3 regions of the Myceligenerans cantabricum genome follow, and region 2 is predicted to be linked to each of the others. Evidence: riboswitches for the same ligand, from Rfam matches in the RefSeq annotation. Region 2 holds a riboswitch; each other region holds the start of a gene.
The links. A riboswitch is a leader RNA that binds a small molecule or an ion and turns the genes downstream of it on or off. The one in region 2 is predicted to bind cyclic di-AMP.
Positions count from the first base shown of each region.

Region 1: linked by a shared signal. The riboswitch ahead of ACYU96_RS17545 (C40 family peptidase) and the one ahead of ACYU96_RS00745 (C40 family peptidase) in region 2 are both predicted to bind cyclic di-AMP.
Region 3: linked by a shared signal. The riboswitch ahead of ACYU96_RS15470 (C40 family peptidase) and the one ahead of ACYU96_RS00745 (C40 family peptidase) in region 2 are both predicted to bind cyclic di-AMP.

Region 1 covers NZ_BAAHAJ010000013.1:64,720-71,903, forward strand. Annotated here, with positions in the region: gene ACYU96_RS17515 (zf-HC2 domain-containing protein) at 1-248, opposite strand, end outside; gene ACYU96_RS17520 (hypothetical protein) at 388-603, opposite strand; gene ACYU96_RS17525 (ion transporter) at 1,008-1,850, opposite strand; gene ACYU96_RS17530 (GlsB/YeaQ/YmgE family stress response membrane protein) at 2,069-2,335, shown strand; gene ACYU96_RS17535 (hypothetical protein) at 2,378-3,301, shown strand; gene ACYU96_RS17540 (TrkH family potassium uptake protein) at 3,308-4,696, opposite strand; gene ACYU96_RS17545 (C40 family peptidase) at 4,867-5,589, opposite strand; cyclic di-AMP (ydaO/yuaA leader) riboswitch at 5,592-5,809, opposite strand; gene ACYU96_RS17550 (hypothetical protein) at 5,974-6,924, shown strand; gene ACYU96_RS17555 (C40 family peptidase) at 7,003-7,184, opposite strand, start outside.
Region 2 covers NZ_BAAHAJ010000001.1:153,668-160,851, reverse strand. Annotated here, with positions in the region: gene cydD (thiol reductant ABC exporter subunit CydD) at 1-323, shown strand, start outside; gene ACYU96_RS00755 (amino acid ABC transporter ATP-binding/permease protein) at 320-1,951, shown strand; gene ACYU96_RS00750 (mycothiol transferase) at 2,052-2,576, opposite strand; cyclic di-AMP (ydaO/yuaA leader) riboswitch at 2,736-2,897, shown strand; gene ACYU96_RS00745 (C40 family peptidase) at 2,898-3,755, shown strand; gene ACYU96_RS00740 (NAD(P)-dependent oxidoreductase) at 3,861-4,868, shown strand; partial or broken gene ACYU96_RS00735 (DNA-formamidopyrimidine glycosylase) at 4,813-4,956, opposite strand; gene ACYU96_RS00730 (VOC family protein) at 5,050-5,754, opposite strand; gene ACYU96_RS00725 (DUF1801 domain-containing protein) at 5,862-6,332, opposite strand; gene mutM (bifunctional DNA-formamidopyrimidine glycosylase/DNA-(apurinic or apyrimidinic site) lyase) at 6,763-7,184, opposite strand, start outside.
Region 3 covers NZ_BAAHAJ010000011.1:184,811-191,994, forward strand. Annotated here, with positions in the region: gene rocD (ornithine--oxo-acid transaminase) at 49-1,392, shown strand; gene ACYU96_RS15460 (aminotransferase class I/II-fold pyridoxal phosphate-dependent enzyme) at 1,439-2,710, opposite strand; gene ACYU96_RS15465 (universal stress protein) at 2,823-3,824, opposite strand; gene ACYU96_RS15470 (C40 family peptidase) at 3,952-4,758, opposite strand; cyclic di-AMP (ydaO/yuaA leader) riboswitch at 4,758-4,944, opposite strand; gene serC (phosphoserine transaminase) at 5,110-6,228, opposite strand; gene ACYU96_RS15480 (metal-dependent transcriptional regulator) at 6,326-7,036, shown strand.

The DNA of each region.
Region 1 (7,184 bases), on a different contig from region 2:
TCGTCCTCGACGGCGATCGCCCGGCCCGCCTCGCGCGTGATCGAGAACGCCTCGTTGATCGCGGCGCGCCGCCAGTAGGCCGCCGGGTCCTTGATGTCCCCGTCGTTGTTGACGATGCGGATCATCTTCTCCAGCGCGCGGCTGGTGGCCTCGTCGGCGTCGACCCCGGGCACGCGCGCGGCGACGGACCGCACCACGTTCGGCCGGTGGACGGCCCAGTCGTCGATGGTCGCGTCAGTAGCGGTCACAGGTGTTCTCCCCTCGACGCGCCGATCGTCCGGACCGGACGCGCCGGCCCATGGTCGCACCCAGGGGATCATTCCCTGCATCTCTGGGCACGATACGGGAGGGCGCGCTTCTCTCATCGAGCATGCCTGGGGGCCATCCTCACTGTCGGTGGAACGCTTCGTAGACGGCATCGACTCCGCGGGGTCCCGTCGTCGCGTTGATCACGGCGAGGGCCACCTCACACGCGGCAGCACAGAGATCGGAAGCTCCCCAAGCGTCGGCCAGCCGATACAGGCTGACGGCGTCGCCATCCGAGTAGGCACGCAGGTACTGCGCACCCAGCCGGACGAGCTCGGTGTGTTCTGTACTTGTCATGCACCCCTGACGCGAGTGGGGATCAAATGTCACGGCACTCCAGCCATTTTCATCGGGGAGTCGTGCTCGTCTGTCTGGGTTTGTGTGGTTCTGCCCGCTGATTGTGCCCGACGTCACCGAAAGTTGCCTCCCGTAGGCGTGATCCCCAGGTGTGACACAGGTCACATGTCGGACGGGTGAAAGTGCTGTGACATCACGGCTCCCCACGCGTCTCTCCACCGACGCGAGCGGACGTCCGCCGTACGGACAGCGGTCCGGACGTCGCCCGTCACGGGTCCGACGCCGGTCGGAGTGCGCTGGGGGCACGCCGACCGGCGTCGGACCGGTTCCTCCGGGACGGGCGCCGGGTCGGGCTGCGCCCGAGGTGGGTCGGCCGGGGGGGGACTGCCGGCGCGCCCGTCCTGCTACGAGGTGACGGGTTCGCTGTCGAGGCGGTTGTCCGGTCCGCCGTTGTGCTCGGCATGGCGCTGGGCGTCGCGTTCGGCACGGAGGGCCGTCAGCTCGGCGCGGATGAGGCGTAGCTCGCTCAGGACGTCCTCGTCCACCTCGTCCTGCTCCTTGTCGTGCTCCTGGAGCTCCTCCTCCAGGCTCTCCATGCCGCTCACGATCACCGCGATGAAGAGGTTCAGCACGGCGAAGCTGACGATGAGGATGAAGAGCACGAAGAAGATCCACGCCCCGGGCACCGCGTTCGGCCCCTCCATCACGTCGGCGGCGATGTCGGGCCACGCCTCGCCGGTCATCACCTGGAACAGGCTGAACAGCGTGGTGCCGAGGTTGTCGAAGTAGTCCGGCGCCGCCTCCTTGAACAGCGCGGTGGCGATCACCGCCGACACGTACATCACCAGCACGAGCAGCGCGCCGACCGACCCCATCCCCGGCACGGCGGCGAGCAGCCCGCTCACCACGCGCTTCATGGACGGCACGGCGTCGACGACCCGCAGCGCCCGCAGGATCCGCAGCGCGCGCAGCGCCTGCAGCGAGCCGGTGGCGGGCACCAGGGCGACCCCGATGACGAGCAGGTCGAACAGGCTCCACGGATCCTTGAAGAACTGCCGGCCGTGCGCGAAGATCCGCAGGCACAGCTCGGTGACGAAGATCCACAGCATCACGTGGTCGATGTTCCGCAGGACGTCCTCGAGAGCCCCGGGGGCGATCGACGTCTCGGCCCCGAGCACGATCGCGTTGGCGACGATGAGCACGAGGACCGTGTGCGTGAACCAGGTCGCCTCGACAAGCTCACGCACTCGTCCCCGTACCGCCCGCACGCGCTCCACCCGTGATCTCCTTCGTCGTCGCCGGTCTGTGGACCACGCGCAGCCTAGCGTTCGGTAGTGTCTGAGATAGCCAGTCATCATGAGATTTGCACCTCATGCCACGAATCGCCGTACCAGACTGGGCGAAAACGGCGGTTCAGTGCCAAGGTAGGTGCCGCAACACCACTTCTTACTGGAGGAACACGACCATGAGCTTCATTCCCTTCCTCATCCTCGGTCTGCTCGCGGGGATCATCGCCCGCATCATCCTGCCTGGCAAGCAGAAGGGCGGCTTCTGGCTGACGCTGCTGCTCGGCGTCCTGGGCGCCATGCTCGGCGGCTGGCTGGGCAACCTGATCTTCAGCATCGAGATGACTCAGTTCTGGTCCTGGCAGTCCTGGCTGTTCTCGGTCATCGGCGCGCTGATCGTGATCGGCGTCTTCGAGATGATCTTCAACAAGAGGAAGGCCGGCTGACGGCCTGACACGGACGAGGGCCCGGGCCTAGAGTCGGTGCGCATGTCACAGTGCGCACCCGAGGCCCGGGCCCTTGTCGTTCCCGTGCTGGTCGCGGGTGTCCTCCTCGCCGGTTGTACCGCCACCGGCGACGGCGCCGGCCGGCCCGGTCCCGTGCCCGACGACGTGGCCCGCGACCTCGTCGTCACGCTGCAGCAGTCCCGGCTCGACTACGCGGACCGCGTGGTCGAGATCGAGGTGACCAACGAGTCGACCACGGACCTGGTGCTCCTGGGCGGCGCGCTCGACGGCGGCGGTTTCGGGCCCTCGGCCGAGACCAGCGGGCGCCCGTTCCGCGCCGAGACGCTCGCCGTGGGCGCCACCCGGGGTGTGTTCGTCGAGCTCGGCGAGCTCAGGTGCCCGCCCGACCCCGCCGGGGACGCCGTCGGCCCCGAGCCGCGGGCCACGGTCACCGTGGCGCGCGGCAGCCGGCTCGACCACGGTGCGCCGGCCACCGCCGAGGCGCCGGTCTCCGACCCCGGCGAGCACCTGGCCCGCAACCTCGCGCAGGGCTGCGCCGCGGTCGCCGTCGCCTCCGGCCGCACGCTCACGCAGGCCGACCGGCTGCGCACCGAGCGCCGCTCCGGCGAGACCGTCGCCGTCATCACGCTCACCACGGAGCCGGTCGACGGCGGCCCCGACGTACGGATCACCCGTATCGACGGCTCGACCCTTCTCGACCCGGTGCGTGGCGAGGCATGGACCGGCACGGATCTCGCCGGTCAGGACGACGGCGTCGTCGAGCTCTCCTTCGTCCCGACGCGCTGCGACCACCACGCCGTCTCCGAGGACAAGCGCGGCACGTTCCTGCCGGTCCACACCCACGTCGACGGCGTGGAGCAGCCGGTCGTGTACGTCCCGATGCCCGACACCGCGAAGCGAGACCTGTTCGAGTACGTCGCGGACCACTGTGGCTGGCCGGAGTGAGCCGGGTCAGCCGATGATCGGGGCGCTCTCCGGCGCACGGTAGAGGCGCTGCCGGTTGCGCAGCGCGAGGGCCGCGCCGAGCGTGATGGGGCCGAGCCGGCCGATGAACATCAGCGGGACCAGCACCAGCTGGTTGTACCAGGCCAGCTCGCCGGTGATCCCGGTGGACAGGCCTGTCGTCGTGAACGCCGAGGTGACCTCGAACAGGATCTTGGTCACGCTGATCGGCGACGTCGCCGTGATCCACATGGTGGGCAGGACGACGATCGCGACCCCGAGGAGCGCCACGGTGAGCGCCTGGCGCTGCGTGGCGGGCGAGATCCGGCGGTCGAAGACGTTCGCGTCCTGCTCACCCCGCAGCTCGGACCAGATGACCACCGCCAGGACCGCGAAGGTGGTGACCTTGATGCCGCCCCCGGTGCCCGCCGACCCCGCACCGATGAACATCATGATGATCGTGGCGAGCCACGTCTCGTGGTGCATCTGCGACGTGTCGAGGGAGTTGAAGCCGGCCGTGCGCGGCATGACCGACTGCGTGAACGACGCCAGGACCTTGCCCGGCGTGTCCAGGCCGGCGATGGTCGCCGGGTTGTCCCACTCCGCCGCCAGGACGAACAGCGTGCCGCCGAGCAGCAGGAGCCCCGTCATCCACAGGGTGATCCGCGTGTGCACGCTCAGCCGGCGGAGCCTGCGCCAGCCGTGGCGCGTCCGGACCGCCCGGACCACCTCGGCGATCACTGGCAGGCCGATCCCGCCCAGGATCACCGCGACGCTGATCGGCAGGCACACCCACGGGTCGGCGGCGAAGCCCATCAGGGAGTCGCTGAACAGGGAGAACCCCGCGTTGTTGTAGGCCGAGACCGCGTGGAAGACGCCCTGCCACACGGCGGTCCCGAGCGTCATGTCCGAGGCGGTGCTGAACCGGACGATCAGGATCGCGGCGCAGGCGCCCTCCACGGTCAGCGCGATCCACAGGACGCGCTTCATCACACCGCGCACGTCGCCCAGGCCGACGCTCCGGGTCGAGGCGGCCGCGACGAGCCGCGAGCTCAGGTCCAGCCTGCGGGTCAGCAGGACGCCCAGCAGCGACGCCACGGTCATCACGCCGAGCCCGCCGATCTGGATCAGCACGGCGATCACCGCCTCACCGAACCCGGACCAGAACACCGGGGTGTCGGTGACGATCAGGCCGGTGACGCAGGTGGCCGACGTCGCCGTGAACAGCGCCTCGACGAAGGTGGCCCGCTCACCCGACGCCGCGACGGGCAACGAGAGCAGGACGGTCCCCACTGCGATCGTGGCCAGGAACCCGAGCGCCACCATCTGGCCGGGGCGACGGCGGAGGGAGGCCGCGCTGTTCGTCTCCCGCTCGGCGGGTGAGTTGCGGAATCGCACGTCTCACGACCTTAGCCCCATCCGGCCGCCGTCGACCGCGGGGTCGCGCTCCCCGCGCCGGCGTCGTCCCCGGAAGGTCGCACGACGACGAGCGCCGCGGGGCCGTCGGGCAGGGGAGCCGACGGCGCCGCGGCGCTCGGAGAACGATGTGCGTGCGGGACGCGAACGCGTCAGATCACGCGGATGAAGACCGGGTTGGACTGCCACATCTCGGTGTAGCGGCCGGGGAGGCCGGTCTCGTACCACTCCATGACCATGCCGTTGCCCGCGTACAGGGCGACGTGGCCGGGGCTCCAGACGATGTCGCCCGGCTGCGGGTCGTAGACCTGGTAGCCGGAGTTGAGCATCGCGGACGAGGAGTGCGGCAGATCGATGCCGTACAGGCCGTACACGTACTGGATGAAGCCCGAGCAGTCGAAGGCGCCGGGGCTGGAACCGCCCCAGACGTACGCGCCGGACAGGTAGCTGAAGGCCGTGTTCGTGATCTGGACGTTGAGCGGCGTGGGCGGCGGCTCGGGGGCCGGGGTCACCTCGACGAGACCTTCGACGGCGGTGCCGCCCTCGGCGGTGACGGTGGCGCCCTCGACATCGAGCTTGGCATCGTGGCTGACGGTCACTGCCCGCGCCTGGTTCACGGCCTGTCCGGCGGTCTCCTTGAGCGCGTCCAGGTTGAGGCCGTCCATCTTGGCGGTGGTCTTGACGTCGGTGGACGCCGGGGCCGCGTGGCTCGTCGTGGCGAACGTCGAGACCAGAACGCCTCCGGCGGCGACGGCGAGCGCGCCGCGGCGAGCAACCGTGCTCGCGTTCTCGGACGCGGTACGAGCGATCATCGTGATGGGGGTTGTTGCCTTGCGGTCCGCTCGATGGCGTCCGCGCTGGGTGGCGTTGGTCACCGTTGTTCTCCTGTACCGCCTACGAAGTGAGCTGTCGGGTTCGGGTGGGAGATGCTCACCCGGCCGAGCAGTTGGGGGTTCTGCTCGGCTTCACCCCGAGGACGCCGGCCCCTCGGAACACCGTGTGGTCCGCTGGTCCGTCGCCCGGAGATGGTTCCCCCGCCCCTGCCACGGTCATCCTGGGTCACGATGCGGTGGCAGGGTTCGGCGTCCGCGTCGCGACTCCACCTATTCCGGTGGAGCGAGACTCAAGGTACACACCTTCGTCGAAAAAGTCACGAACGTGTCACGCACAACGGGAATCGGCATGGGATGGCCGTTTTTGCCGGACATTCCGACAATTCTGGCGACACCTGTCACGCGGGTTCCGCTACCGTGCGCGCCATGTCCAACGGCGTGACCGACACGGAGACCAAGACGACAGAGGCCATCGATGTCCCCGCCCGGATCTCGGGGTGGTGGATGCTCCTGATGAGCGCCGTCGTGTGGTGGGTGATCGGCTTCCTGCCGTGGATCCTGCACGAGATCTACCAGGCCCTGGGCTTCCAGCCGACCACGCTCGAGGAGATCGACGGCTTCACGCCGCTGCCGCTCGCCGCCGAGGACGCCGTCGCCTCCCTGGTGACGATGAGCGTGATCGGGGGAGTGCTGGCGGGAGCCTGCGCGCGTCTCGCGCGGCATCGGGGTGGTGGTGCGGCGGCCGCCGTGCTCGGCACGCTTCTCGCGCTGGTTGCCGCCGGAGGCGTTTCCTGGTGGCAGATCGGCTCGGCGGACGGTGCCGACGACGCGAAGGCGAACGCCCTGCTGGCCGTGGCCGTCGGGGGGACCGTCCTGGGCCTGGTGCTCGGCCTGCTGGCCGGGCTCGCGCCGGCGCCTCTGCGTGCCGCGGCCTTCGCGCTGCCGGTCGTCCTCGCCGACGGCTGGCTGTGGGGCCTGCTGCCCGGGCAGGCCGCGGTGCCGCAGGGGACCTGGTGGATCTTCGCGGTGGTGCTCGGTGTCGCGCTCGGGCTCGGCGTGGACCGCAACCCGTTGCAGATGCTCGGCTGGCTCCCGGCGGCGGGCCTCGTGTGGGTGCTGCAGGCCGCCGGCCCGGTCTTCGACGCGGTGGGCGGGTACTTCGCTCCCGGGGCCGCGCCGCTCTCGATCCCCGTGGTGCTCGGCGCCGCCTGGGAGCCCTTGCTCGGCACGACCTTGTCCAGCGACGGTCATGACCTCGGCGGCTGGGTGGTCGGACTGCTGCTCGGCGTCGCGGTCGCCGGACTGCGGCTGACCCGCGGCGCGCCGGACGAGGAGGACGACGAGGAGTACGACGAGCTGCGCGCCTTCGCGCGGTGAGAACTCCGGCCGCCGACGGCGGGACCTGGCACGAGAGGCCGGGTGCCCGCCGTCGGGCGGCCGAGGTGGTGAGGGCCTTCAGGCGACCCGGACGAAGGTCGGGTTCTGCTGCCACATGGCGCGGTAGCTCAGCGGGGTGCCGTAGCTGACCGCCTCGACCACCATGCCGTTGCCGGCGTAGATGGCGATGTGGCCCGGGGTCCAGACGAGGTCGCCCGCCCGGGCCTCCCCGGCGGAGACGACCGCACCCGCGCCGCGCA
Region 2 (7,184 bases):
GCCTCGGGCTCGGCGGCGCGGGCCTGAGCGTGGGGCAGCGCCAGCGCGTCGCGCTCACCGCCGCCCTGCTGGACGACGGCGCCGCCCGTCCCCTCGTCATCCTGGACGAGCCGACCGCCCACCTGGACGCCCGGTCCGAGGGTCAGGTCCTCGACACCGTGCGCGCCTGGCGCCGCGAGGGCCGCACGGTGCTCGTCGTCGCGCACCGCGAGTCGCTGCTGGCGATCGCCGACGAGGTCGTCGACGTCGCGGCCCGCCCGCTGTCCGGCGTCGGCCCCCAGGCCACGACCACCTCCGACTCGGACCACGGAGCCGCCCGATGAGCGCCACGCTGCCGACCCGCTTTCCCCGGCCGCAGCCGCCCGGAGACGTGCACCGGAAGCCGCGGGACCCGTTGCGGCGGATCCTGCCGCTGCTGGAGGTCCGGCCTGGTCGTGTCGTGGCCGCCGTCGCGTTCGGCACGCTGACGCTGGTGTGCGCGATCGGGCTGGCGGCCGTCGCGGCGTGGCTGATCGCCCGGGCGTCGCAGATGCCGCCGGTGCTCACGCTGTCGGTCGCGGTGGTGGCGGTGCGCGCGTTCGGGATCGGCCGCGGGGTGCTGCGCTACCTGGAGCGGCTCGCCTCGCACGACGTCGCCCTGCGCGGGATGGCGGCGCTCCGGGCCCGCGTCTACGCCGGCCTCGCCGCCGCGCCGGGGACGCCGTCGGTGCGCAGGGGCGACCTGCTCGCCCGGCTGGGCGCGGACGTCGACGCCGTGGGCGACGTGGTCGTGCGCGCCGTGGTCCCGGCGGGGGTCGCCGTCGTGACCGGGCTCGGCTCGGTGATCCTGGTCGGCGCGTTCCTGCCGGAGGCGGGCCTCGCGCTGGCGGTGTGCCTGCTGCTGGCGGGGGTCGTCGTGCCGTGGCTGGCCGCACGGGCGGCCGCACGCGTCGAGGCCGACGGCGCGGCGGCGCGCGGACGGGTGAGCGGGCTGGCGCTGGAGCTGCTGGAGGACGGGCCACAGCTCCGCGTGGCGGGGCGGTTCCGGGCACGGACCGACGACCTGCGCGCCGCCGACCGCGCACTCGACGCCGTGCACGACGCCGGTGCGCGGGTCTCCGGACTGTCGGCCGGTCTCGGCGCGCTGGCGCAGGGGCTGGCCGTGCTCGCGGCCCTGGCGCTCGGTATCCCCGCGCTGGTGGCGGGCCGGCTGACGCCGGAGGAGCTGAGCGTCGTGGTGCTCACGCCGCTCGCCGTGTTCGAGGCGACCGCGGGGCTTCCGGCGGCGGCCGTGCAGTGGCACCGGTCGCGCGAGGCGGCCCGCCGGCTGCTCGGGCTGCTGGACGCGGGCTCGGACGAACGCGTCGGGGAGGACCGCCCGGACCTGCCGGGCGTGGCACTGGACCTGCGGCCGGGAACGGTGACCGTGGTCACCGGGCCGTCGGGCTCGGGGAAGACGACGCTCCTCATGCGCGCGGCGGGCCTCCTCCCCGAGACCGGGCCAGGACACGTGGACGTGAGACGTGGCACCGCGGACGAGGCGCCAGCGCTTGGCACACTTTTTGTCGCCGAGGACGGTCACGTGTTCGGGACCACCGTGCTGGAGAACCTCCGGGTGGCGCGCGGTGACGTCGGCGAGGCGGACGCGCGCGCCGCGCTCGGCGCCGTGGGGCTCGGGCCCTGGCTCGACGGGCTGCCGGACGGGCTGGGCACGATGCTCGGGACCGACGCGGCGAACGTGTCGGGCGGCGAGCGGCGCCGGCTCCTGCTCGCCCGGGCGCTGCTGGCGCCGGTGGACGTGCTGCTCGTCGACGAGCCGGCCGAGCACCTCGACGCGGAGGCCGCCGACGGCGTCCTGCGCCTCCTCGCGCAGCATGCCCGCGCCACCGGGACCGCCGTCGTCCTCGCGACGCACCGCCCGGTCCCGGCCGCCCTGGCGGACGACCGGATCGACCTCTCCCCCCGCCGCTGACGGGACCCGCGCGGTCGGTCCTTTCTTGAACGATCGGCACGTCGAACAGCCGATCACTCACGAAAGGACCGACCGCGCCGGTTCCCGCCGCCAAGACCGGTCACTCGCCCGTAGCGCCGTCGATCAGCTCGCGGGCGGCGTCCAGGTGGCCGGCGTGGCGCGCGTACTCCTGGAGGACGTGGAAGCCGATCCACAGCAGCGTGGGCGGCGTCTCGTCCGGGCCGAACCGCCCCCCGACCGCGCCGCGCTCCGCCAGGTCGCGGCCGGTCAGGATCTCCCGGGTGCGGACACCGCCGGCGTGCAGGCGGGGCAGCCAGTCGTCGAGACCCGTGCCGTCCGGGACCGTCCAGCGGCCGCACGGGTCCCCGTCGGCGTTGTCTCCCCACGGTTCGATCACCTGATCCGCCAAGAACCCCCACACGAACCAGCGCCGCTCCATGTGCACCAGATGGACCAGCAGCTCCAGCGGGGACCATCCGGACGAAAGAGGTCGCTCGTGCAGCCGCTCGGGCCGCAGGCCTCGGAGCTTGCGCTCGACGGTCCCGCGGTAGTAGTCGAGATATTCCATGAGCTGGACGACGGTGTCCGGGGAATCCACACGGGGCTCGACGTCGGAGAGCGGCATACCCCCACCATAGGCTCACGACCAGCGATGACACCCCCTTTCCGACACGCCCGAAATGCAGACGAAAACATTCGCGTGACCAATTCGTGACATCCGACGAGATCGTCTGTACTGTCATCCACGGCCGCGATACCCAGATCGCGGCCCGGACCCGGCCGCCGAGCCCCGCCACCGGATCCGACCAGCGAAGATATGGCGGGGACGGGGGAACCAGGCAGGACGGGCCGACGGCCCTTGGGGTGAAGCCTCTTCGGAGGCCGGGTGATCTCATCTCCCATCCGAACCCGACAGCTCACCTCGCAGGCGTAGGAGGAGATAGCCGTGTCTACGATCACGTCTGAGACCAACCGCCAGTCCGGCCGAGGCCGGCACCGCGCCGACCGCCCCGCCGTCACCCCCCTGACCGGCGTGAGCGAGGCCGCCGCCAGGACCGGCGCCATCGCTGCCGTCACCGGCGGCATGCTCGCCTCGGTGTTCTCCTCGAGCGCCCACTCCGCGCCCGCCGACAGCACCAAGCAGACCGTCGACTACGGCAAGGCCGACGCCAAGGTCCCGAACGCGCTCGCCGACGAGCTCGTCGACATCGTCAAGGTCGCCAAGGACGCCGAGACCCCCGTCGAGACCAGCACCATCAAGGTCACCCCGTACGCCGAGACCGCGGAGGGCAAGGCCGAGGCCGAGCGCCTCGCCGAGGAGAAGCGCCAGGCCGAGCTCGAGGCCCAGCGCCAGGCGGAGCTCGAGGCCCAGCGTCAGGCCGAGGCGGAGGCAGAAGCCCAGGCGGCCGCCGAGGCAGAGGCCGCCGCCGCTGAGGTCGAAGCGGTGTCCACCTCGACCAGCACCGGCAGCACCACGGGCCAGCAGGCCGTGAACCTCGCGATGGAGCTCGTCGGCACGCCGTACGTGCTCGGCGGCTCCACCCCCGGCGAGGGCCTGGACTGCTCCGGCCTCGTCAGCTACGTGTACGGCCAGCTGGGCGTCAGCCTCCCCCGCACGTCGAGCGACCTGCGCTACGCCGGTACCGTCGTCACCGACCCCCAGCCCGGCGACATCGTGTGGACCGAGGGCCACGTCTCCCTCTACGCCGGCGACGGCATGATCGTCGAGGCCGTGCAGCCGGGCACCCCGCTGCGCTACACGACCATGTGGCAGTCGAACCCGACGTTCGTCCGGGTCGCCTGAGCACGGTCTCGCACCGGGCGGCTCGCCGGGTGCGCGGTAGGGCGGCCACCAGGTCAGCCGTACCGTGCACCCGGTGACTTGCGTCCGGGCACTAGAGTCCCCCGCGTGAAGATCCTCCTGCCCGACGTCGCGTTCGATCTCGACTTCCGGCGGTTCCTCGCCGACGGCGCGCGGCGCGTGTCCGACGACGAGGTCGTCCGCTACGACATGCGTGCGCCCGTCCCCGACGAGCACACCGACGCCGACGTCCTCGTCACCTGGTCCAACCCGCCCGGAGCCGTCTCCGACGCCGCACGGCGACTCACCCGTCTGCGCTGGGTGCAGACGCTGTCGGCCGGGCCGGACGTCGCTCTGGCCGCCGGGTTCGGGGACGACGTCGTCATCTCCTCCGGGCGCTCCCTCCACGACCCGACCGTCGCCGAGCACACCCTGATGCTCGTGCTCGCGTCCGTACGGCGGCTGCCGGAGGCCCTCGCGGCGCAGCGCGAGCACCGCTGGGCCCGCGAGATGGCCACCGCCCAGGCCGCGCCCGGCACGGACGCCCACTGGACGCTCTCCGACGCCCACGTCGTCCTGTGGGGCTTCGGGTCCATCGCGGAGCGGCTGGCACCGATGCTGGCCGCGCTCGGCGCCCGAGTGACCGGGGTGGCGGGCTCGGCGGGGGTGCGCGCCGGGTTCGACGTCGTCGGGCCCGACGGGCTCGCCGGGCTGCTGCCCACGACCGACGTCCTCGTGTCCCTGCTGCCCGCCACGCCGGGCACGCGGCACGCACTCGACGCCGGTGTGCTGGCGCGGCTGCCCGCCCACGCCCGGTTCGTCAACGCGGGCCGGGGCGCGACCGTCGACGAGGCCGCCCTGATCGACGCGCTGCGCTCGGGCCGCCTCGCGGGCGCCGCGCTGGACGTCATGGAGACCGAGCCCCTGCCCGCCGGGTCACCGCTGTGGGACTGCCCGAACCTCGTCCTCACCCCGCACGTGGCGGGCGGGCGGCCCCGCGGTGCCGCCCGGTTCCTCGCGGACCAGCTCACCGCGTGGCGGCGCGACGGCGCCGCCGGGATCAGGAACGTGGCTCGCGCTGGCAGCGCGGACAGAAGTACGACGAGCAGTTCATGAACTGCTCCCGCCGGACCGCCGTCCCGCAGCGTCCCCAGGGCTCGCCCTCCTGGCCGTACACGGTGAGCGAGCGGTCGAAGTAGCCCGACTCGCACTCCCGCTCCGGCCGTGCCCGTCGGGCCTCGCCCTGGTCGTCGCGCATCGCAACGTCGGGTGGGTGCGGAACCACGGACCGCTCCGATCACTGTGAGGACGACAGCGCCCAGCGGAATCCGTCCGGGTCCGCGAAGTGGCTCGAGTTTGCCTCCGCTGCCTGCTCCGCCGGCCCGTCGGGGCTGCCGCCGGCGGACTCGGCGATGGCCATGAGCTGATCCAGGCCCTCCCGGGTCTCCGTGCGGCGGCCCAGCGTCAGTCCGCCCGTGCCCTCACCCGGGTCGTCGATGCCGACGTCCTTGGCGAGGACAGCCCGCGGCATCAGGCAGAATCGCGCTGCTCCCCGCAGAGGTTGGAAGTCGATGTACTTGTTCGCGTAGTCGCGATCAGTCGTCATGCCCAGCGCCTGGTAGAACGTTCGGGAGGCTTTGGGGTCCTGGACGCCGAGGATGATGCTGATCTCGGTGGGCCGAGGGGATCCTGCGCTCTCTCCCTTGTTCTTGCTGGAGTCCGCGGCCACCTTCCACACCGCCCCGTCGGGCGCCTGGAAGGATCCCGAGAATGACCCGAACAGGGCCTTCTTGGCCGGCTTGAGCACCCGCGCGCCCGCACGGGCGGCGGCGTCCATCACCGCCTGCACTTCCGACGGCCTCGCAAGCGCGTAGGTCAAGACGTATCCCGGGAAGGCCGATGATGCGCCCTCAGCCCCCGCGCCAACCGACGTCGGCGGAGTCAGTTCGAAGCGGCCGGTGCCGTGCATGTCCACCTCCACGGACCTGGTGTTCTCGGTCATCACCGGGGTGAAGACTGCGGCGTAGAAGACCTTGGATGCGGGAAGGGCGCCCGCGAGGGTGACGACGTTCAGGGCGAGCGAGGATTCTGCGTGACGGGTCCGCTCGTTCACTGGGCGGCCTTCCTGACCAGCTTCTTCAGCTCGGTCCAGGCGGCCTCCGTCGGCTCGGTCAGGGCATACGAGGTCGCCCAGAGACCGCTGGCGTCGTCAAGGCCGGCCTGCACGCTGAACCCGAACGTCGAGTACCGCTCCTTGTCGCCCTGGCCGCTGCGGAAGAAGCAGAGCACCTTGCCCTTCCTCGCATAGCCGGGCTGGCCGTAGTACAGCTTCGGCTCCAGGTCCGGGGCGCACGCGGTGACGATCGCATGCACCCGCTCGGCGAGGGAGCGGTCGGGCTCGGGCATCTCCGCGATCTTCGCCAGCAGAGCCGCCTCGTTCGCGGCAGCCTTCTCGGCGGCCTTGCCCGCGCGGCCCTGGGCCTTGAGCTCCGCGGCACGTTCCTTGATGGCCGCACGCTCCTGCGCCGACATGGTGTCGCCATCAGTCGGGTGTTCGGCACGGGCTGTCTTCTCAGTCATCTCCCTCTCCTGTCGGTGGTGTGAACTCTGATGCTTCGAGGCTATGGGGAACCCGGTCGTCGTACTTCTCGATTCCTGACCGATCGCCCCGCAGGGCCATCCGTGGGAAGGGCCCGCGCCGTGCTGGAGGTCGATGCGCTCACCGGGCATCGAGCCGTCCTCGGGCTGGCAGGAGCACTCGGTCGGAGACCAGGCGACGAGACACCCTGCTTCTCTGCCAGGCTCCCTTGCCGCGGTACGCAGCGCGGCCGTGCTCACCCAGGAAGAGATCGCCCGCAGGCTCGACGTCAAACAGGCTGCGGTCTCTCACATGGAGAGCCGCGACAGACTGCTGTACAAGACGCTCGTCGCCTACCCGCACACCGCCGGTGCCGCTGACGCCAAGCTCACAGAACCGGGCGGGTCCCACCACGGGCCACAGCCCTCGAAATCAGCGAAAACGCTGGCAGCGCGGACAGAAGTACGACGAGCGGTTCATGAACTGCTCCCGCCGGACCGCCGTCCCGCAGCGGCGGCAGAGCTCGCCCGCGCGGCCGTAGACGTCAAGGTTTCTGGCGAAGTAGCCCGACTCGCCGTTCACGTTGACGTACAGCGCGTCGAAGGACGTACCGCCCTGCGCGAGGGCGTCGCGCATCGTCTCGGCGGCGGCGTCCAGCACCCGCAGCACCTCCGCCTGCCCCATCCGGTCGGTGGGGCGGCGGCCGTGCACCGCGGCGCGCCAGAGCGCCTCGTCGGCGTAGATGTTCCCCACCCCGGAGACCAGCGTCTGGTCGAGCAGGGCGCGCTTGATCTGCGTCCGGCGACGGCGCACGCGCCGCGCGGTCTCCTCGCGCCGCGCGTGCGGGTCGAGCA
Region 3 (7,184 bases), on a different contig from region 2:
CCGGTAGATAGCAGGCGTTCCGGCCAGAGCCGACCTACGCTCGTCGCCATGGAGGAACCACGACCCACCGTCGAGAAGTCCGCTCTGGCCCCGAACGAGGACCCGCTGCCGATCACCGTCTCACGCGCGCAAGGCGCCTACGTGTGGGACGTGGACGGCGACGCCTACCTCGACTTCCTCGCCGGCTACTCCGCGCTCAACTTCGGCCATCACCACCAGGCGCTGGTCTCGGCGGCGATCGGCCAGCTCAAGCACGTGACCCTGACCTCGCGCGCGGTCGGGCACGAGCTGCTGGAGCCGTTCGCCCGCCGAGCGGCCGACGTCGTCGGGCCGCTGACGACGGGCGGCCGGGACAGCCTCGTCGTCCCGATGAGCACGGGCGCCGAGGCGGTCGAGACCGCCGTCAAGGCCGTCCGCAGGTGGGGCTACGACGCCAAGGACGTGCCCGAGGACCAGGCGAACATCGTGGTGGCGTCCGGGAACTTCCACGGCCGCACGACGACGCTGTCCGGCCTCTCGGACGACCCGGCGGCGCATGACGGCTTCGGGCCGTTCGCCCCCGGCTTCCGCCCGGTACCGTTCGGCGACGCCGACGCCGTGGCGGGCGCGATCGACGACGCGACGGTCGCCATCCTCATGGAGCCCATCCAGGGCGAGGCGGGCGTCCGCGTCCCCCCGGACACCTTCTGGCCCCGCCTCCGCGAGCTCGCCGACCGGAACGACGTCGTCCTGGTCGCCGACGAGGTCCAGTCCGGCCTGGGCCGCACGGGCCACATCCTGGCGTGCGAGCTCTGGGGCACGCGGCCCGACCTGGCAGTGCTCGGCGAGGCCCTCGGCGGGGGCATCGTCCCCTCCTCGGCGGTGATCGGCCGGGCGGACGTCCTGGAGGTCCTCACCCCGGGAAGCCACGGCTCCACGTCCGGCGGCAGCCCGTTGGCCTGCGCCATCGCGATCGCCGTCCTGGACCTCCTGGAGCCGGGCCAGTACCAGGCCCGCGCCGCCCAGCTCGGCGACGAGCTCCGGCACAGCCTCCAGCGCCTCACCGACCAGGGCCTCGTCACGGGCTTCCGCACGGCGGGGCTGTGGGCGGGCGTCGACATCGACCCGTCCCTCACGCCGCACCGCGACGACCCGGCCCGTGCCCTGGCGGAGGAGCTCCTGGAGCGTGGCGTCCTGGCCCGGGAGACCCACGGCAGCACGCTCCGTCTCTCGCCCCCGCTGTCGATAGCCCGCCCGGAGCTCGACCACGCCATGGAGCTCCTGGAGCTCGCCCTCCGGGACCTCGCCCAGGCCACCTCCCCTGCCCCGGCCGGGCCCGGGGCCTCGGCGGCGCACGGACCCGACCCGGACGCCACCGCTCCCGAGACCGACGACACGGCGACGACCGCCTGAGACGCACGGCGCCGGCTCCTCCGGGCCGGCGCCGTGCGTCCCTTCCCTACTCCCCGGCGACCGCCTCGGCAGCCGCCAGCAGCACACAGGTGGCGACGCCGTCCATCGCCGAGACGATCTCCGCCAGCGGCGGCATGGACGGCGCGAGCCGGAGGTTCGCGTCCTCGGGGTCCCGCCCGTACGGGAACGTCGCCCCGGCCGGGGTCAGCGCGATCCCGGCCTCCTTGGCCAGCGCCACGACCCGCGCGGCAGTCCCCGGCACGACGTCGAGCGACACGAAGTAGCCGCCCTTCGGGTCGGTCCAGGACCCCACCCCGTACTCGCCGAGCCGCTCGTTCAGGATCGACGTGACGGCGGCGAACTTGGGCGCGAGGATCTCGCGGTGCCTGCGCATGTGCTCCCGCACGCCGTCGGCGGACCCGAAGAACAGGGCGTGCCGCAGATGGTTCACCTTGTCCGGCCCGATGGACGCCTTGGCGAGGTGCTTCTTGTACCAGGAGACGTTCGCCGCCGACGCGGCGAGGAACGAGACGCCGGCGCCCGCCCAGGTGATCTTGGACGTGGAGGCGTACATGACGACGCGGTCCGGGTTGCCGGCCTCCTCGGCGAGCCGGAGCGCCGGGGCGGTCCGCGTCTCGGTGTCGGTGAGGTGGTGCAGCGCGTAGGCGTTGTCCCAGAGGATGCGGAAGTCGGGCGCGGCGGTCGGCATGGAGACGAGGGCGCGGGCGACGTCGTCGGTCACGACCGAGCCGTCGGGGTTCGAGTACGTCGGGACCACCCACATGCCCTTGATGCTCGGGTCGCCGGCGACGAGCCGGGCCACGGCCTCGGCGTCCGGACCGTCGGCGGTCATGGGGACGGTGATCATCTCGATCCCGAGCTCCTCGCACACGGAGAAGTGCCGGTCGTAGCCGGGGACCGCGCAGATCCACTTCACCTTCTCCTCGCGCGACCACGGCGCGGGGGACTCGGGGAAGCCGAACAGCATCGCCCAGGCGACCGTGTCGTACATCAGGGTGAGCGACGCGTTGCCGCCGGCCAGCAGCTGCGCGGCCGGGACGTCGAGCAGCTCCGCGAAGATGGCGCGCAGCTCGGGCAGGCCGTCCAGACCCCCGTAGTTGCGCACGTCCGTCCCGGCCGCGTCGTGAGATCGCGTCCCCGGCAGCGCCAGCATGGCGTCCGAGAGGCCGAGCTGCTCGGCGGACGGCTTGCCACGCGTGAGGTCCAGTTTCAGGCCCTTGGCCTGGAGCGCCGCGTAGGCCTCACGCAGCTCGGGAAGGGCCGCGGAGAGCGCGGCGGCATCGGGGGACGACGTCATAGTGGTCACCCCGAGAACCCTACGCGCCAGTCCGGTACGCCCGCATCGTCAGTCCGCGAGCGAGGTCCGCGGACCGGGCGGCAGGGCCTCCGGCAGGCCGCCACGGCCCGGCTCAGCCGTCCTCGTGGCAGTGGCGGTTGACCACCAGGACCGGGCACGCGCTGTGGTGCAGCACGGCCTGGCTGGTCGAGCCGAGCAGCAGGCCGCGGAAGCCGCCGCGGCCCCGGGACCCCACCACGACGAGGTCCGCGGCCGTGGAGAACTCGGTGAGCAGCTCCGCGCCGGTGCCGTCCAGCACGATCCGGCGGATGCGCATCCCCGGGTGCAGGGCCTCGTGCTTGTCGACGATCGCGTCGAGCCCCGCGGAGATGTCGGCGAGCACCTGCTCGTGGTCGATGTTCGACGGCAGCCACGCCAGCAGCCCGGCCCCGGACCCCACCGGCACGCCGGCCACGGCCGACAGCTCGGCGCCCCACGCCTGCGCCTGCTCGATCGCCTGCGTGAGCGCGGCCTCGGCCTGCGGCGACCCGTCCACACCGACGACGACGCGCCGCACCCCGGGGCCGTCGCCCTCGGTCTCCCGCGCGTCCCCGCCGTCGTGCCCGGCGGAGGTACGGCGCCCGTCGGCGTTCTCGGCCCGGGCGGCGGCGTCGGCCCCGGACCACATGGCGTGCTCCCCCGAGCTCAGCGGGACCACGACGACCGGGCAGTGGGCGTGCGCGGGCAAGGCCGAGGACACCGTGCCGAGCAGCCGTTCGGTGAATCCGCCGCGCCCGCGCGTGCCGACCACGGCGAGCCCGTGGTCCGCGGAGAGCTCGACGAGCACTCCCGCCGCGTCGCCGGTGGCGACCGACGTGGTGACCCGGGCGCCGGCGGCGACGGCACGCTGCTCGGCCTCGTCCAGGACGGCCTTCGCGCCCTCCGCCATGGAGGCGTCGTCGAACGCGGCGTACCCGCCGTCCAGCGAGGCGGCCGTGAAGGAGGGCAGGGTGTAGCTGCTCACGAGGTGCAGGGACCAGCCCACCTTCTCGGCCCAGGCCACCGCCCAGTCGAGCGCATGCATGCTGGCGGCCGATCCGTCGACTCCCACCAGCACGACCTCTGACCGAGTCATCCGCGTCCTCCTCGTCGGCGCGTGCATCGTCGCGGACCCACGCTATCGCAGACGCACGAGAGCCGGGCAGGGACCATGGCCCCTGCCCGGCTCCGCGGGAGGTGTCGGTACCGCGTGGGCGGAAGGATCAGTACCGGATGAAGATCGGGTTGCTCATCCAGATGGTGCGGAACTGGACGGTGTCGCCCGGCTTCGGGGCGTCGATCATGGTGCTGCCGCCGGCGTAGATGCCGACGTGGCCCGGGGCGTAGACGAGGTCGCCGGCCACGGCCTCGGAGGCCGACACCTGCGTGCCGCCGGCCGCCTGGGACGAGGACGAGTGCGGGAGCGAGATGCCCACCTGCGCGTACACGTACGCGGTGAAGCCGGAGCAGTCGAAGCCGCTGGGGGTCGTGCCGCCGGACACGTAGGGCGTTCCCACGTAGCGCGACGCGATCGAGATGATCTCGCTGCCGTTGGCGGATGCCGGGGCGGACGAGGTCTCCGTCGTGGTGGTCGCCGTGGCGGCAGCCTCGCCGGCGGCCTCCTCGGCGGCTGCCGCCGCCGCGGCCTCTTCCGCGGCCTCCTCCTCGGCGGCGAGCTGTGCCTGGTACTCCTCGTTCTCGGAGGCAGGTGTCACGGAGACGACGCCGGACTCGGCGGCCATCTTGGCGTCGCGGGCGACGGTGACGACCGGGGCGGCATCGACGACCGCGCTGGCCTCGCTGCTGAGGGCACCGAGGTCGAGGGCGCTGAGCTTGGTGAGGTCGTCCTTCACGGTCTCGCCGGGCGCGGCCTGCGCGGCCGCGGCGCCGAAGGTCGAGACGAGGATCCCGCCGGCTGCGGCCGCGACGGCGGTGCGTCGGCCGAGCTGGGAGTTCTGCACGAGATCGGTGAGCGGAGTCACGGGACGACGCGCGGAGCGGTGGCGTCCGGCGGCAGTGCGTGCTGTCACGAGTATCTCCAGATCGCCTACGAGGTCAGCTGTCGGGTTCGAGTGGGAGAACACCCGGCCGCGTGTCCCGAAGGCCACGCCGCTTCACCCCAAGGACGCACCCTGGCGCCCAGAATCGGGTCCCCCGCCCCTGTCATACGGATCGTGGGGTCCCCGACCGGTGACAGGGTTCGGCGTCCGCCCGGGGGCTCGTCGACCTTGAGCCGTCGAGCGTGCCGAACCTACCCCAGCGCCGACGGGAATGTCACGCTCCGGCAACGGAAATAGGCCCCACCGACCATTATCGCGACAGATTCCACACATCCGTGACGACGTCGCCCGGTGCCGCGAGCCGCGGCGCACGCCCCGGCGTCAGCCTCGCAGCCGCTCCACCACGTGGTCCACGCACGCCGTGAGGGCCGCGACGTCGTCCGGCTCGACGGCCGGGTACATGCCCACGCGCAGCTGGTTGCGACCCAGCTTGCGGTAGGCGAACACGTCCTGGATCCCGTTCTCTCGCAGGACCGCGATCACCTCGCCGGCATCGACGGTGTCGTCGAGGTCGACGGTGCCCACCACGGTGGAGCGCTCCTGGGGCCGCTCGACGAACGGAGTCGCCCACTCGCGCGACTCGGCCCATCCGTAAAGATTCTGGGCAGACGTCGCGGAGCGCTTCACGGCCCAGTCGAGCCCGCCGTTGCCGAGGATCCAGTCGAGCTGGTCCGCCAGCAGGACCAGCGTCGCGACGGCGGGCGTGTTGAGCGTCTGGTCCTTGCGGGAGTTCTCGACCGCCGCCGTGAGGGAGAGGAACTCCGGGACCCAGCGCCCGCTCGCCTCGATCCGGCCCGCCCGCTCGACGGCCACAGGCGACAGGACGGCGAGCCACAGACCGCCGTCGGCCCCGAAGACCTTCTGCGGCGCGAAGTAGTACGCGTCCGTCTCGGTCAGGTCCACCGGCAGCGCACCCGCGCCCGACGTCGCGTCCGTCAGCAGGAGAGCGCCGTCGCCGGCCCCCGCGACGCGACGGACCGGGGCCATGGCGCCGGTCGACGTCTCGTTGTGCGGTGTGGCGTACGCGTCGACACCCTCGGCGGCGGCGAGGTGGGCGACCGTGCCTGGCTCCGTCTCGATCACCTGCGAGTCCTCGAGGAAGGGGGCGCGCGACGTCGCCTGCGCGAACTTGCCGCCGAACTCGCCGAACACGGCGTGCTGCACGCGGCGCTCCACGAGGCAGAGCGTCGCCACGTCCCAGAACGCCGTGGCCCCGCCGTTGCCGAGCACCACCTCGTACCCGTCGGGCGCGCCGAGCAGGTCGGCCACGCCGCTCCGGATCCGGCCGACCAGGCTCTTGACCGGATCCTTCCGGTGGGAGGTGCCGAGCAGGCTCGGCGTGTCGAGGAGGCGACGCACCTGCTCCTCGCGCACCTTGGAAGGACCGGAGCCGAACCTGCCGTCGGCGGGAAGCAGGTCGGTGGGGATCGTCGTGGCCATCTCTGAACTGTAGTTCGGGACGCCGACACGACCACGGGGTGTTCCACGTTCACGGATAGGCTTGGTCCGGGGCTGAGGCAGAGAACATGGAGTTGACGTGACCGATCTGATCGACACCACCGAGATGTACCTCAAGACGATCTACGAGCTGGACGAGGAAGGCATCACACCGCTGCGCGCGCGCATCGCGGAACGACTCGGGCACTCCGGGCCCACGGTGTCGCAGACGGTCGCACGCATGGAACGTGACGGCCTCGTCGTCGTCACCGGTGACCGGCACCTGGAGCTCACCGAGTCCGGGCACGACAAGGCGATGCGCGTGATGCGCAAGCACCGCCTGGCCGAGCGCCTCCTCACGGACGTCATCAAGCTCGACTGGGAGCACGTGCACGTCGAGGCGTGCCGGTGGGAGCACGTGATGAGCGAGCTCGTCGAGGAGCGCCTGATCGGCCTGCTCGACCATCCCCACGCCGACCCGTACGGCAACCCGATCCCCGGGCTCGCCGAGCTGGGCGAGAACTTCTCCGAGCCGCCGTACCTCGAGGGCGTGGCGGCCCTGCCCACCCTGTTCGAGTCGGCGGCGAAGAAGGGGGAGCCGGGGCCGTCGTCGGCCACGCTGGCGCGGATCGCCGAGCCGCTGCAGGTCGACGTCGAGCTGCTCGCCCGCCTGTCCGACGCCCGTATCCTCCCGGGCGCACGGGTCACGCTGGCGTTCGCGGACGGTATCTACACCGTCGGCGCCGAGGGCGCGGAGACCGTGCTCGATCTCCCGGAAGACCTCGCAAAACACCTTTTCGCGGCCGTATAACAAGTTTCCTGGACGACGACGGCGCGAGCGCGATACGGTCCGCACTCGCGCCGTCGCCATGCTCCGAAGAGGATGTGAACGTGCACATCAACCGGACCTATCGAAATGAAACGACCACTCCATGTTTTGTGGTGAAAACTTTCGATAG